Regions from separate parts of the Kitasatospora sp. NBC_01250 genome, predicted to be linked through region 1. Evidence: predicted binding sites of a transcription regulator. Region 1 holds the regulator's gene; the other holds the start of a gene.
The links. Region 1 encodes HspR, which represses chaperone genes until heat shock. Its sites were predicted from a motif close to TTGAGNNNNNNNNNCTCAA; they were not measured.
Positions count from the first base shown of each region.

Region 2: lon (endopeptidase La) is a predicted target of HspR. The motif match lies at 3,264-3,282, and genes of this name have one in related genera.

Region 1 covers NZ_CP108476.1:4,648,575-4,656,408, reverse strand. Annotated here, with positions in the region: gene OG500_RS19370 (LuxR C-terminal-related transcriptional regulator) at 1-261, shown strand, start outside; gene OG500_RS19365 (LuxR family transcriptional regulator) at 312-1,262, shown strand; gene OG500_RS19360 (LuxR family transcriptional regulator) at 1,268-2,248, shown strand; gene OG500_RS19355 (hypothetical protein) at 2,295-2,927, opposite strand; gene OG500_RS19350 (hypothetical protein) at 3,404-3,931, shown strand; gene OG500_RS19345 (TrmB family transcriptional regulator) at 3,954-4,895, opposite strand; gene OG500_RS19340 (heat shock protein transcriptional repressor HspR) at 5,133-5,654, opposite strand; gene dnaJ (molecular chaperone DnaJ) at 5,661-6,809, opposite strand; gene grpE (nucleotide exchange factor GrpE) at 6,969-7,580, opposite strand; gene dnaK (molecular chaperone DnaK) at 7,577-7,834, opposite strand, start outside.
Region 2 covers NZ_CP108476.1:5,720,452-5,728,285, forward strand. Annotated here, with positions in the region: gene OG500_RS24175 (sensor histidine kinase) at 1-963, opposite strand, end outside; gene OG500_RS24180 (response regulator transcription factor) at 1,027-1,758, opposite strand; gene OG500_RS24185 (rhomboid-like protein) at 2,298-3,164, shown strand; gene lon (endopeptidase La) at 3,305-5,713, shown strand; gene OG500_RS24195 (GtrA family protein) at 5,863-6,387, shown strand; gene OG500_RS24200 (DUF3533 domain-containing protein) at 6,395-7,453, opposite strand; gene OG500_RS24205 (hypothetical protein) at 7,445-7,627, shown strand; gene OG500_RS24210 (MarR family winged helix-turn-helix transcriptional regulator) at 7,612-7,834, shown strand, end outside.

The sequences.
Region 1 (7,834 bases):
GACTGGCAGCGCGCCGAGCCGGCCCAGTGGAACGGGGCCGCGCCCGACACCATCGGCCTGCCGATCCACGCCCAGGTCGGCCGCCTGCTCGCGCAGGGACTGACGCAGCGCATGATCGCCGGCCGGCTGGGCCTGAGCGAGCGCACCGTGGCCGGCCACATCTCACGGCTGCGCGAGCTCTACGACGCCCAGACGCTCTACCAGCTGGGCTGGCTGATGCGGGCCGCAGCAGGCGACGCGAAGGGCGAGCCGGGACGGTGACGGCGGTGCCCGGGGACGCGGGGGACGCAGGCGGCGCGGGGGACGCCGTGGTGTCCGTACCGGATGCCGAGGCGCGGGAGCTGTACCTGGCGCTGCTCGCGAAGGGCGGGCTGTTTCCGATCGGCGAGGTCGCGCAGGACCTGCTCCCGGCGTTCGAGCGGTTGGTGTCCGCCGGCCTCGCGGCCATGAAGCCCGGCGGCGTGTGCTGGCTGGTGAACCCCCGAGCGGCCGCCGTCCGGCTCAGCAGTGAGCTGCGCACCGCCGGTGTCGCTCTGCTGGCCCAGGCGGACGAGGCGCCGAGCGTGCTCGCCGATCTGGCGAGGGCCTACGACGAGGCGCTGCGGTCCGCAACTGACAGCAAGGTCATCCGACACGTGAGCGATCATGCGCGCATCCAACAGTGGCTGGAGGATCTCGCCGCGGAGTGCGAACGGGAGATGCTGATGATGCAGCCCGGTGGTGCGCGGCCGGCGGAGATCCTGCCGTACGCCCATACCTCGGCCCGCGAGTGGCGCGAGCGCGGCATCGAGATGCGGACGATCTACCAGCCGGGTGCGCGCACCGATCCGGGTACCGCCGCCTACGCGGCCTATGCCACGGGGCTGGGCGCTCGGATCCGGGTGCTGGACGAACCGTTCCTGCGGACGCTGATCCTCGACCGGACCGTTGCGGTGATCGACGGCGCCGGGGACTTCCGCTCGGCCTCGTTCATCGAGGACCCGGTGCTGGTGGACCTGATGGTGTCCGGCTTCGAGCGGGACTGGGCCCGCGCCGAGCGGGTCCGGTGGGAGCCGCCCACCGGCACCGAGGGACCCTTGGCCGCTTTGCTCGCACAGGGCCTGACGCAGGGCGCGATCGCGAAGCGGCTGGGCCTGAGCGAGCGCACGGTGGCGGCGCAGATCGCCGCGCTGCGCGAGGAGTACGACGCCGGGACCCTCTTCCAGCTGGGCTGGCTGATGGGAGCCGCGGCGGGCGGCGCGACGGGTGAGCCGGGGAGGTGACGCCGGTGTTCGAGGGTGCGGAGGAGGGCGCCCGGCTGCCGGACGGCCCGGCACGGGCGCTGTACCTGCGGCTGCTGGAGGGCGGTGGGCTCTTCCAACTCGCCGACGTGCCACCGAACGACCTCGCGGCGCTGGTCCGGCTGCGGGAAGCCGGCTTGGTGAAGGAGCAGCCGGGCCGGTTGGGCTCCGCCTTCTGGACCGTGGTCAGCCCCCGTACGGCGGGGAGCCAGCTGAGCATCGAGCTGCGGGGCGCCGGGATCGAGTTGCTGGCCCGTGCGGACGAACTGTTGAGGAGGCTCGACGAACTGACGTGGGCCTATGACCGGGCCACCCGGCCTGCGGCTGCCCGCAGCGTGACACGGCACCTGGACGTGAACGAGCAGATCCAGCAGCGACTGGAGCAGTTGGCGTTGGAGTGCACCTGGGAAATGCTGATGATGCAGCCCGGCGGTGCTCGGCCCGCTCACGTGCTGCCCGCCGCGCTCGCCGCGGCGCGTGACCTGTCGCAGCGCGGCATCGCCCAGCGCGTCATCTACCAGCCCGGCAGTCGTCGGGACCGGGCCACGGCGAACTACGCGGCAAGGGTCACCGAGCTGGGCGGCCGGGTCCGGGTGCTGGACGAGCCGTTCCGACGGGTGGTGGTCTTCGACCGCGAGGTGGCCGTGATCGCCGGTTACCAGGGGGACCAGGAGGCCTCGTTCATCGAGGATCCGGTGCTGGTGGACGTGGTGGTGTCCGGCTTCGAGCGGGACTGGGCCCGCGCCGAGCGGGTCCGCTGGGAGGCGCCCACCGAGGAGGCCGAGGAGCCGCTGGCGGCGCTGCTGGCGCGGGGCCTGACGCAGGGCGCGATCGCCAAGCGGGTGGGGTTGAGCGAGCGCACGGTGGCGGCGCAGATCGCCGCGTTGCGCGAGAAGTACGACGCCGGGACCCTATTCCAGCTGGGCTGGGTGATGCGGGCCGACGCGCAGTCGGACAACCAGGGCTGACCGCAGTCCGCCGCCGCCGTCGGCGGACCGTGTGGACCCTGGGCGGTCAGCCGGTGGCCGCGCCGCTGCTCGGCCAGGCGCCGTACTGGTCGGCGTGCGACAGGCGCGGCGCGGTGGTCGGCTTGAACTGCTCGCCGGGTGCGGTCCAGAAGCCCTCGCGCAGCGAGAGCGCCATGCCGGCCCAGTCGAGGGCGGTCTCCACGATGTGCCGCAGGCTCTCCTGCGACCAGGTGTCGTCGAAGACCAGCGGAAGGACCGGGGCGACCTGCTCGATGGTGGCGATCAGCGGGTTGTGCGTGATCGCCTCGTCCACCAGCAGCACGATCGGCTTGCGCAGCGCGGAGCCCCAGCCGAGCTCCAGCGAGACCCCGGCCGACAGCGGCGAGCCGACGTAGGCGAAGACCAGGTCGGCGGTCTGCATGGCGCGGAAGTCCGAGGGCACGCGGGGCTCCGGTGACCGGCCTTCCACTGTCCAGGCGTCACTGTGGTGCGCGCTGAAGACAGCGGCACCGCTGTGCAGCAGGGAGCTGCGCAGTGCGGTCAGCCGGGTCCGGCTGGCCAGCGTCACGACGCTGTCGGCCGGCCCGGTCAGCCGCATGAGCGGCGCGGCGAGGAAGACACGGGCCCGACGGCCTTCGGGGGCCTGGGCTGCGTGCTGGCGCATGTAGGGCTCACTCATGGCGATGGCTCCGGGGGAGGTTGGACGATCCGGCTGAGTGTGGTGTCTCAGTACCGATGCGGTGCGCGGGTGCAGCGTGCCGACGACGGACGGTGCTCGCCGGTCGGCCGAGCAGGTCGGCCGCCCGGACTGATTTCGCTGAACCGGGTGAGAACCGTGATCCGTTGGTGGATGCTGCGTATTGATCGTCTCTGCCGAAGCGGTGCATCGTCCACAGCATTGGTATGTCATCTAGCTGTCTGGCGTTTGGATGACACCCGCCGGAGCGCTACCGGGAGGGGGGACGACACGCCTGCCGGGAGCTGTCATCTTTCTGCCAGGCAGCACGATGCCAGGCGCTGTGTGGCGCCTGGCCTTGCGCCGGCTACGGCGTATGGCTTTGATAAAGCATTGTCCGCGCCTACAGATGAAATGACTGGGCGGCGCAGGCAAACGATGCCCGTTATATATATCAGGTCCATGACAAGGAGGCCCGCATGCGCCGTGCGCCCCGATCCATGATTCGCGCGTTTGTGGTTGCTGCGGTGGCAGGCGTGGGCCTTGCAGCTACGGGGATCGCCAGCGCCGCCGTGTTCGGTGGGCCTGTCGCGCACGTTGTTGCCGGTCCGGGGGATCTGTGGTGGAACAAGGCTGGTGCCGCTGTGGCCAGCCCGGCCGACCTTGGATGGACCCACAACCCCTTGGCCCTCTCGGTCAAGCCGGCCGACCGGGCCTGGACGACCGCGGTGCCGAACTGCACCGGCTCTGTGAGCCCGGCCGATCTTGGGTGGACCCACAACGCGTTGGGCCTCTCCACCAAGCCGGCCGATCTAGGCTGGACGACGGCCGCCCGGAGCGCTGGGAGGGTGGTCCCGGTCGACCTGGGCTGGACCCACGCGGCGCGGATTTCCACGGTCGCTCCGGCCGACCTGGGATGGACGACGGCTCGACCGGTGTCGCAGCCGGCTGGTTCGTGCTCGAGCCAGGGGGACCAGGTGGCTGAAGCATCGAGCCTGATGGTCTGAGAGGGGAGCCGGGTGCGGCTGGCTACTGCGGCGGTGCGGCAGGTGCTCCGTCATCGCCTGTGAAGAGGGCTTCCGGCGCGTTGAGCGCCATGCGCCAGCCGAGCTGGAAGAGCGTCTCCGAACGGTACTCCTCCCGGAAGTCGGCGATGTACCTGGCCAGGGTCCGTTCGCTGATGCCGAGGTTGCGCGCGATGACCCGGTGGCCGATGCCCTGGGTCATCATCCGCAGGATGTTGCTCCGCATCCGGGAGATCACTTCCGGAGGTACCTCAGTGGCACCCAGGAACGGGCTCGACCGCTCCCACATCCGCTCGTACGTGTCCAACAGGTAGGCGACGATCGCCTCGTCACGGATGAAGGCGGCCTTGGCCGTGTCTCCCTGGACGGGTATCAGCGCTATGCGCCGGTCGAAGATGAAGAGCCGGGTGAACGGCTCCTCCAGGGTGCGTACTTCGGCACCCGCCCCGGTGATCTGCTCCACGTACTCGCGGGCGGGTGCGGAGTAGCGCGTGCTGGGGTGGTAGATGATCCGCCGCGCGACTCCCCGCCCCAGCAGTGCCAGGTCCTGTTCGAGGATGGGGCCGGCCTGTGCCTTGGCCAGGGTCTGGCGCGCGCTGCCGCCCGGCTGGGCGGTCAGCACCTCGTATTCGGCACCGTCGGCCTGCATCTGGATCCGCTGCCGGATCTCGACGACCCCGTGCACGTGCTCCACCGGCCCACCTGGGTGGAAGCGGCGATCCAGGGATTGGTAGGCGTGCCCGAGTTCTTGCATCGCGGCAGGAACCGCCACCGCCTGGGTCAGCAATGCGAGCGCCTGCTTCTGCCAGGCGGAAGTCAGCCGGCCGGCCAGCCGATCAGGGTCGGTGACGGTTACGGTCCGTGGATTTCCTTGACCGGGAACCAGTAGACCGAGTTCGACCAGCTCGCTTTCGGCTCCGGCCAGGAGCGGGTCGTCGATCTCCATGGTTCCGCCGGCTTCCACCACACGGAGATAGAGGGACTTGGCCGCAGCGGAGATGAGATCAGGGTGTTCTTTGTCCGTCTCGGACCTGGCCCCGCCATGCGAACTCATCCCCATCTTCCCCCTTCCGGGAATACGAACGCTCATCTATCGGGCAGCAACTCTACGCATCCCGCTGATGAGTTGGCACCCCACCGGATGGTGGGGCGCCAACGCCTCCCGGTCCGACCGTCTGCGGCCCTACCGCCGGGGCCGCCAGACCACCAGCGCGCTGGACTGCTGCGCCGGCTGGTAGGGCACCAGGTCCCGCCGGTACGAGGCGTGCACCGCGGCCTCGCGGGCCTGGAGGGCAGCACCGGCACCCTCCACGGCGGTGGCCAGTTCGGCGACCCGCGACTGCAGGGCGGCGACCTGGTTCTCCAGTTCGATGATCCGCTTGATCCCGGCCAGGTTGATGCCCTCGTCCTGGGAGAGCCGCTGCACCTCGCGCAGCTGCTGGATGTCCCGGGCCGAGTAGCGCCGGCCGCCGCCGCCGGTCCGGTCGGGGCAGACCAGGCCGAGCCGGTCGTACTGCCGCAGGGTCTGCGGGTGCAGGCCGGACAGCTCCGCGGCCACCGAGATCACGTAGACCGGGGTCTCCTCGGTGAGCACGTACTGCGCACCGGGCGGGGCGGCCCGGCGCGGGCGGGGGCCGGGGCCGCCGGGGAGGCCCTCGCCCAGGCCCACGCCGATGGCATCGGCTCTCTTGTCGGAATCACGCATGTCAGGTCACGCTCCCTCCGCCGCCTTGAAGAGGGCGGCACGCGGGTCCTCGGATGCGGTGGCGTCGCGGTACTGCTCCAGAGCGTTCAGGGCCTCGCCGCTGGTTTCCTGAGGAACGGTCACCTCGACGGTGACCAGCAGGTCGCCCCGGGTGCCGTCCTTGCGGGTGGCACCCTTGCCGCGGGCCCGCAGGGTCAGGCCGTTGGCACTGCCGGCCGGCAGCCGCAGCTTCACGGCCGGGCCGTTCAGGGTCGGTACGTCGATGGTGCCGCCGAGCGCGGCCTCGGGGAAGGAGACGGGCACCGTCACGGTCAGGTTGTCGGCCTTGCGCCCGAACACCGGGTGGGAGCTGACGTGCACGGTGACGAAGAGGTCGCCGGGCTGGCCGCCGCGCTCGCCCTGGGCGCCCTTGCCCTTGAGCCGGATCTTCTGGGCGTCCTGCACCCCGGCGGGGATGCGCACCTGCATGGTGCGGGCCGAGCTGGCCCGGCCGCTGCCGTGGCACTCCGTGCAGGGGTCGTCGACGATCATGCCGCGGCCCTTGCAGTCGCGGCACGGGTCGGAGAGCGCGAAGGCGCCCTGGCCACGGCTGACGGTGCCGGCGCCGACACAGGTCGGGCAGACCCGGGGGGTGGTGCCGGCCTTGGCGCCGGTGCCGGAGCAGCCCCGGCAGGCGGCCTGGCTGGTCATCCGCAGCGGAACGGTGGCGCCGTCCACCGCCTCCTCGAAGCTGAGCGTGACCTCGGTCTCGACGTCCGCGCCGCGGCGCGGCTGGGCCTGGCGGCCGCCGCGGTTGAACAGGCCGCCGAAGACGTCGCCGATGCCGCCGCTGCCGCCGGACTGCGCGCCGGTGAACAGGTCGCCGAAGTCGAAGCTGTAGCCGTTGCCGCCGGGGCCGCCCGAGCGCATCCCGCCGGCGCCGAAGAGGCTGCGGGCCTCGTCGTACTCCTTGCGGCGCTTCTCGTCGGAGAGCACGTCGTAGGCCTCGGAGATGTCCTTGAAGCGGTCCTCGGCCTTGGCGTCGCCCTTGTTGGCGTCCGGGTGGAACTCGCGGGCGAGCTTGCGGTAGGTCTTCTTGATCTCCGCGGTGGTGGCGTCCTTGGGCACACCGAGGACCTTGTAGTAGTCCTTCTCCACGTAGTCCTTCGTGCTCATGGCTGCTGCCACCTCCCGGGGTGGGTCGATACGGTGCCGGTCGCTATGGCGCTGCCGGCCGGAGCGGTGCCGTGGGCCGGAACGGCGCTGCGGGTCGATACGGCGCTGCGGAGCCGCCCGTCACCAGAGGTGACGGGAGACCCCGCAGCGCACAGCGTGTCAGTTGTCGCCCGCACCGTCAGCCTCGGGGGCTGTGTCCGAGCCGGTGGCGGAGCTGCCGCCACCGGACGGAGCGCCCGGCTGCGGCTCGGCGACGGCCACCATCGCCGGGCGGATGATCCGCTCGCCGATCCGGTAGCCGGGCTGCAGGACCTGGACACAGGTGTCCTCGGTGACGTCCGAGGAGTAGCTGTGCATCAGTGCCTCGTGCAGGTTCGGGTCGAAGGGCTCGCCCTCCTTGCCGAACTGCTGCAGGCCCAGCTTGGCGACGACGGTCTCCAGGTTGTCGGAGACCGACTTGAAGCCACCGGTCACCTCACCGTGCTCACGGGCCCGGCCGATGTCGTCCAGCACCGGGATCAGGGTCTCCAGGATGTTGGAGACCGCGATCTCGCGGACCGTCAGCCGGTCGCGCTCGACCCGCTTGCGGTAGTTCTGGTACTCGGCCTGCAGCCGCTGGAGGTCAGCGGTGCGCTCGGCCAGCTCGCGCTTGGCGGTGGCCAGCCCGTCCGAGGCCTCGGCGTCGGCCGGCGCCTCCTCGGTGGTCGGCAGGTCGGCCTGGTCGGCGCTGGAGTCGTCGCCGGGCTCCACGCCCTGCGCCTTCTCCGTCATGCGGCACCACCCTTGGGCTTCTCGTCGTCGATGATCTCGGCGTCGACCACGTCGTCCTCGGGCTTGGCACCGGCGTCGGCGCCGCCCGCGGCACCGGCCGCACCGGCAGCGTCGGCGTTGGCGTAGAGCGCCTGGCCGAGCTTCTGGGCGGTGGTGGAGACCTTCTCGGTGGCCTCGCGGATGGCCGCGATGTCCTCGCCCTTCAGGGCCTCCTTGAGCTCGCCGATCGCCGTCTCGACCTCGGTCTTGACGTC
Region 2 (7,834 bases), 1.1 Mb from region 1:
GTCGAAGACCCGGGTGCGGTCCGCGGCGGGTATGCCGGGGCCCTGGTCCTCCACCTCGAGGAGCAGGGCCAGCGGTGCCTCGCCCGCCCGGGCCCGCACCGTCACGGTGCCGCCGGCGGGGGAGTGCTTGCAGGCGTTGTCCACCAGGTTCGCCACCACCTGGTGCAGCCGCTCCGGGTCGGCCAGTCCGGTCAGGCCCTGCGGCTGGACGTCCAGGCGCAACTGCACGTCGTCGCGCCGGCTCCATGCGCCGCCCGCCGTCGCACCGTCCACCGTGAGCCCGCGCAGGACGCCGGCCAGGAACGGCGCGACCTCGAACTCGCGGGCGTCCAACGGCACCACGCCGTCGTCCAGCTTGGACAGGTCCAACAGGTGGGAGACCAGGCGGCCGAGTCGCTCGGTCTGTTCCAGCGCGGCGCCCAGGGTGCCCGGTTCGGGCGGCACCACGCCGTCCACCATGTTCTCCAGCACCGCGCGCAGCGCCGCGATCGGCGTGCGCAGCTCGTGCGAGACGTTGGCCACCAGCTCGCGCCGGTGGCGGTCGGAGGCCTCCAGGTCGGCGGCCATCTTGTTGAAGGTCACCGCCAGTTCGCCGATCTCGTCGCGGGAGCCGGTCGTCACCCGGCGGCTGTAGTCGCCGCCGGCCATCGCGCGCGCCGCCGCGGTCATCTCGCGCAGCGGGGCGGTCAGGGTGTGCGCCAGCAGCTGCATGAAGAGCAGCGAGGCGATCATGGAGAAGGCCATGATCACCCGGATCTGGGTCTCCGAGCGGATCGCGATCACCACCAGGCCGGTGGCGACCATCACCGACACGATGACCAGCAGGGCGAGTTTGCCCTTGATCGAGCGCAGCGGGTCGAACGGCCGGATCTCCCGCCAGATCCGCGCGGCCACGCGTCCCGGCAGCCGCGCCGAGGGTGGCGTCCGGTCGGGCTCGTCGTGAGCCCGTGGTGAGGTGTTCATCGGTGCTTGGTCCCCGTACTCCCGTGCGCCCCCGTGGCCCCCGCAGCTGGTACCGCGCCCGGCTCAGCCGACCGGTGCCTCGAGGGCGTAGCCCACGCCGTGCACGGTGCGGATCCAGGTGGCGCCGATCTTCCGGCGCAGCGCCTTGACGTGGCTGTCCACGGTCCGGGTGCCGGAGGCGTCGGTCCAGTCCCAGACCTCGGCCAGCAGCTGCTCGCGGGTCAGCACCGCGCGCGGCTGGGCGGCCAGGCAGGCCAGCAGGTCGAACTCGGTCGGCGTCAGGTGCACGTCGCCGGAGGCGAGCCGGACCCGGCGCTGCACGTGGTCGATCTCCAGCTCGCCGAACCGCAGGCTGCCGAGCGCCGGAGTTCTGGCCGCCTGCTGCGCGCGCTCGACACGGCGCAGCAGCACGTTGACCCGGGCGGCGAGTTCGCGCATCGAGAACGGCTTGGTCATGTAGTCGTCGGCGCCCACACCGAGGCCCACCAGCAGGTCGGTCTCGTCGTCGCGGGCGGTCAGCATCAGCACCGGCACCGGCCGCTGGGCCTGGATCCGGCGGCAGACCTCGAGCCCGTCGAAGCCGGGCAGCATGATGTCGAGCACCACGAGGTCCGGCTGCCAGGTGTGGAAGCCGTCCACCGCGCCCGGGCCGTCGTGGGCCACGGCGACCTTGAAGCCCTCCGCGCCCAGCCGGGCAGCGATGGACTCGGCGATGGTGGGTTCGTCCTCCACCACCAAGACGCGTCGCTGGGCAATCACACCGCTCGTGCTGGTGTCCTGTTGAATCTCTGTCACGGTCACGCCACCGCCCCCAGGGCCTGCGGGCCGCCACCTGTGGGAATGGCGGGCACCGCTCGTAGTCTTGTTCCGTCGATTTTTCCGGTACCGGTTCTGGCACCCCGGCTCCGCCAAGCACGGGTGGACCGCGGCCTGACCGCCGGTCCGGGCGCGCACACCTCGCAGCGTACGGACACCCGGCGAGCACCGGCAGGTGGTCCGCGGATTTCCGGTCCGCGGGCCGTCACACGCGCCCCGGGGACCCGGTACGGGCCGCTACCTTACCCGTCCATGTCGCCTCACCGTAACGGTGTGTATGCGGGAACCCTGCAGGTGGTCCCGGCGCGGGGGGCGGTCGGCTTTGGTCCGTACCAACTCCTGAACTGCCGTAACGGGGACGGCAGGCAGATCCTCAGCGGACTCTCAGACGTACGTCGTACCGTGGACGAATTCAGCCAACGATGGCACGGTGTGCACGCGCAGCGAGCGTTCGGGCGCACCGGGTGCGGCCGTGGCACGGTCCGCCGGGTACATCGGCAGTGAGGGACGGAGGCGCCATGGCGGACGCGTCGTTCGGTGCGTCGGCGGGTGCGCCGACGGGCCCGGTCCCGGCGGCATCGCCGGCCCCCGCGGCACCGGCGCGGGCATGGGCGGCGGGCCGCCCGGGCGGCCGCCGGCTGCCCGTCGCGCCGCTGGCCTGCCTGCGGTTCGGGCTGCGCGAGGTTCCGCTGCAGTGGGTGCTGGAACGGCTGCCCACCCCGCGGCGCAACCCCTTCGCCGTCGGCTACCTGGTGGTGCTGGCCGGCACCACCGTCTTCGCCCAGGCGGCCAGCCCGGACCTGGTGCACCAGTTGCAGACCATGTCCAGCACCGACGGCCACCACCTGCTGCACACCCCCCTGCGCTCGCTGCTGATGAGCGGCCTCTGGGTGGCCGGGCCGGCCTGGATGCCCTATCTGTGGGCCTTCGCCTTCACCGTCGCCCCGCTGGAGCGGCGGGTCGGCTCGCTGCGCGCGGCCGGGGTCTTCGCCGCCGGGCACGTGGTCGGCACCCTGCTCTCCCAGCTGGTGGTGGCGATCGCGGTGGCCACCGGCAAGGTCGGGCCGAGCATGCTGGACGAGCTGGACATCGGCGTCAGCTACGGCGTGCTGGCCAGCCTGGGCGCGATGGCCGGGTTGCTGCCGCCGCGCGGGCGCTACCTGGCGGTGGCCGGGGCGCTGCTGCTGGTCGGCCACCAGGTCCTCTCCAGCCCCGACCTGGTCACCGGGATCGGGCATCCGACCGCGCTGCTGGTCGGGATGGCGCTCGGGGGCGTGCTGCGCCGCACACCGCCGCCGCGTTCCGGCGGCGGGCGCGGCGGGATGGCGCGCTGGCTGTCGCGCTGGGCGCCGCGCCGGCTCGCGCTGCCCGACCAGTCGGCCTGACCGACCGGTCGGCGCCGCACCTTCCCGGTCTTCTTCCCCCGATCTTCCTTCATCGCTCAGAGCGAACAAAGTCCCGGGAACATCCAGCTCTCCCGAAGCCTTAGTCATGTCGACTCAAGTTCACTGACTGGGGAGAGATCATGGCATCGACGTCCGCTTCGCTCACCCTGCCCGTGCTGCCGCTCGACGACGAGGTCGTGCTGCCCGGCATGGTGGTGCCGCTGGACCTCAAGGACACCGAGGTGCGCGCCGCCGTGGAGGCCGCCCGGGCCGCCGCGCGGGCGTCGGTGGACGGCGGCAAGCCGCAGGTGCTGCTGGTGCCGCGGCTGGACGGTTCATACGCGGCGGTGGGTTCGCTGGCCACCGTCGAGCAGGTCGGCCGACTGGCCGACGGCGAGCCGGCCGCGCTGGTCCGCGCGGTCCGCCGGGTGCGGATCGGGGCCGGCACCACCGGGCCCGGCGCCGCGCTCTGGGTGGAGACCACGCCGTTCAAGGAGTCCTCGGTCGGGATCCCGGTGGGCGGCCGGGCCGCCGAGCTGGTGAAGGAGTACAAGGCCGTCTCCACCCAGTGGCTGCGCAAGCGCGGCGCCTGGCAGATCGTCGACCGGGTGGCCGGCATCGAGGGCGTCGGCGAGCTGGCCGACAACATCGGCTACGCCCCCTTCGCCACCGCCGAGCAGAAGCTCAAGGTGCTGCTGGAGGCCGACCAGGTGGCCCGGCTGGAGTTCGCCCTGCAGCTGCTGCGCGACCACCTCGCCGAGGAGGAGGTCAACGACACCATCCGCAAGGACGTCGAGGAGGGCGTGGCCAAGCAGCAGAAGGAGTTCCTGCTCCGCCGCCAGCTGGAGGCCGTGCGCAAGGAGCTGGCCGAGCTGAACGGCGAGGCCGCCGACGAGGAGGGCGACTACCGCGCCCGGGTGGAGGCCGCCGACCTGCCCGAGAAGGTCCGCGAGGCGGCCCTCAAGGAGGTCGACAAGCTGGAGCGCTCCAGCGACCAGTCGCCCGAGGGCAGCTGGATCCGCACCTGGCTGGACACCGTCCTGGAGCTGCCCTGGAACAAGCGCAACGAGGACGCCTACGACATCACCGGCGCCCGCGCCGTGCTGGACGCCGACCACGCGGGCCTGGCCGACGTGAAGGACCGGATCGTGGAGTACCTGGCGGTCCGCAAGCGCCGGGCCGACCAGGGGCTGAGCCTGATCGGCGGGCGGCGCGGCGGCGCGGTGCTGGCCCTGGTCGGGCCGCCCGGTGTCGGCAAGACCTCGCTCGGCGAGTCGGTGGCCCGCGCGATGGGCCGCGACTTCGTCCGGGTCGCGCTCGGCGGTGTCCGCGACGAGGCCGAGATCCGCGGCCACCGGCGCACCTACGTCGGCGCGCTGCCGGGCCGGATCGTGCGGGCCATCAAGGAGGCCGGCTCGATGAACCCGGTGGTCCTGCTGGACGAGATCGACAAGGTCGGCTCGGACTACCGCGGCGACCCGGCCGCCGCCCTGCTGGAGGTGCTGGACCCGGCGCAGAACCACACCTTCCGGGACCACTACCTGGAGGTCGAGCTGGACCTGTCCGACGTGGTCTTCCTGGCCACCGCCAATGTGCTGGAGGCGATCCCGGAGCCGCTGCTGGACCGGATGGAGCTGGTCCGCCTGGACGGCTACACCGAGGACGAGAAGGTCGTCATCGCCCGCGACCACCTGCTGCCGCGCCAGCTGCAGCGGGCGGGGCTGCTGCCGCAGGACGTCACGGTCGAGGAGTCCGCGCTGCGCAAGCTGGCCGGCGAGTACACCCGCGAGGCCGGCGTGCGGACCCTGGAGCGGGCGGTGGCCCGGATCCTGCGCAAGGTCACCGCGCAGACCGAGCTGGGCGAGCGCGAGCTGCCCGCCGCGATCGGCGCCGACGACCTGCGGGCCCTGATCGGGCGCCCGCACCACACGCCGGAGGCGGCCCAGGAGCCGGCCGAGCGCCGCACCGCGGTGCCGGGCGTGGCCACCGGCCTGGCGGTGACCGGCGCTGGCGGCGACGTCCTCTACATCGAGGCCTCGCTGGCCGACGCCGAGACCGGCTCGACCGGCCTGACCCTCACCGGCCAGCTGGGCGACGTCATGAAGGAGTCCGCCCACATCGCCCTCTCCTACCTGCGCTCGCGCGGGGCGGAGCTGGAGCTGCCGGTCACCGGCCTGCGGGAGCGCGGCATCCACCTGCACGTGCCGGCCGGCGCCGTCCCCAAGGACGGCCCGAGCGCGGGCGTCACCATGACCACCGCGCTGGCCTCGCTGCTCTCCGGCCGCAAGGTGCGCACCGACGTCGCGATGACCGGTGAGGTCTCGCTGACCGGCCGGGTGCTGCCGATCGGCGGGGTGAAGCAGAAGCTGCTGGCCGCCGACCGGGCGGGGATCACCACCGTGATCATCCCCAAGCGCAACGAGCCCGACCTGGACGACGTCCCGGCCGAGGTGCTGGAGCGCCTGTCGGTCCACCCCGTGGCCGACGTCCGCGAGGTGCTCGCGCTGGCCCTGGAGCCCGCCGAGGTCCTGGTGGCCGCCGCGGCCTGACGGCGGGCGGCCCGCGGTCCGACCCCCGGCGCCGTTGTCGGCGCCGGGGGTCGGACCGCAGTGCCGCAGCGCAGCGACGCGGCCCCGCAGGGTCGCGGGAATGGGGAGTCGGGTGACAGGCGGCCCGGTAGTCATGCGACACTGCGCCAATGCCGTCGCCTACACAGAAAGCCCTGGCCAAGGTGCCTGGGCCGCTGCGCCCCTTCCTGGTGCAGCACCGAAGTCTGGTGAAGTTCCTAGTGGTGGGCGGGACGTGTTTCCTGCTGACGCTGGTGATCAACTACGGGCTCAGGTTCACCGTTTGCCAGAACAAGCCGCTCGTCGCACTGACCGTCGCCAACGCGATCGCCACGGTGGCTTCGTACCTGCTGAACCGGCAGTGGTCGTTCCGCTCGGAGGGCAGCCACAAGGAGGCCATCCCGTTCTTCGTGGTCAGTGCGGTCGCGGTCGGGGTCAACGACCTGCCGCAGGCCATCAGCCACTACGTGCTCAACCTGCGCACGCCGCACGTGACCCACTTCACCGCCGAGGTCTCCGACTTCCTGAGCGGCATGATCATCGGCACCCTGGTGGCGATGGCCTTCCGCTACTGGGCGATGAAGCGGTTCGTCTTCACCACCACCCGCAGCTCAGCGGTCTCCGAGTCCGCCGAGTCGTCCACGCCGGTGCACTGACCCGGGCTCACCCGGCGGTCGTCGTTCCCGGCTCCGACGGGGCGGTCATCTCCCGGCCGCCCCGGGGCCTGGTGCTCACCGCGACCAGTGTCACCGCCATCCCCAGCACCGCCCAGGCGGCCAGGACCAGCAGCGGGACGGTGAGATTGGTGGCGCCGAAGTAGGCGATCGACCTGGTCGCGTCGGTGCCCGCGCCGTTCGGCAGCCAGGCGCCGATCGCCCGCCAGAACGGCGGCATCAGCGGCGGCGGGTAGACCCCGCCGGCGCTCGGGTTGCCGAGCACCACGAAGAGCAGCACGGCCAGCCCGATGCCCACCAGGTCGAAGAGGCACTCCAGGGCCATCGTGACGGTCCCCACCGCGAAGACCACCAGGCTGCCCACGCCCCAGAGTCCCGCGGTGCTGCCGGGCAGCGCGTTCAGGATCGGCCCCACGATCAGCGCGCCGCCGAGCCCGGCCGCGATCGAGTACAGCGCCAGCACCCCGGTGCGGATCAGCGCGCGGTCACGGTTGGCGGGCCGGGAGCCGGCGCTGATGCCCAGGATCGAGGCGACCAGGTAGCCGCCCACGCACCAGCCGATCACCAGGTAGAACGAGGTCAGCCCGTTGGCGTCGCCCGGCGGCAGCGGGATCACGTCCTTGGTCTGCACGGTGCGGCCCTGGTGCTGCTCCAGCTGCGTGACGATGCTCTGGGCGGCGGTGGCGGCCGACTTGCCGCGGGCACCGGCCACCAGCAGGGTGTCCTGGCTGCCGGAGGGGTCGACGATCAGGGCCGCGTAGAGCTTCTGGTCCTTGATCCGGGCGACCGCGGTGGCCTCGTCGGCCACCGCAGTGGCGCGCACCGCCTCGCCCGGCACCTGGTCGAGCGCGCCGACCACCTGTGCCTGCTGCTGCGCCGGGGCCACCACGCCGATCGACAGGTGGTGCGGTTTCGGCTCGTGCAGCGCGCCGACGTACGAGGTGATGAAGGCGAGCTGGAGCAGCAGCACCGCGACCACCAGCAGTGCTGAGCGTCCGCTGACGGCGTCCTTGAGTTCCTTGACGAAGCCCTGGCTCTGGTGGGACATCAACTCTCCTCGATCGGCGGTGCGATGGGCGGAGAAAAACGGACCTTGCAGATAATTCATATCATCAAGCACTTTCCCGGCGATCCCTACCGCGCCGGGCTGATGGATACTGATCACGCGCCGGCGACCGGTGCCGCGCGGACGAGCGACGGGTTGGCGTGGACGAGCAACTGACGAACGGTGAGGTCGGCGCGGTCTACCGCGCGGTGGAGCGCGAGGTCGCGGTGATGTTCCGCCGGGGGCGGGCCCGTTCGGCCGAGATGTCCCGACTGGTGCACCCCAAGCTGGAGGGGCTGGCCTACAGCCTGCTGGCCCACCTCGCCGAGGCCGGGCAGGTGCGGGTGACCGACGTCGGCGCGCACTTCGGGGTCGGCAAGGCGA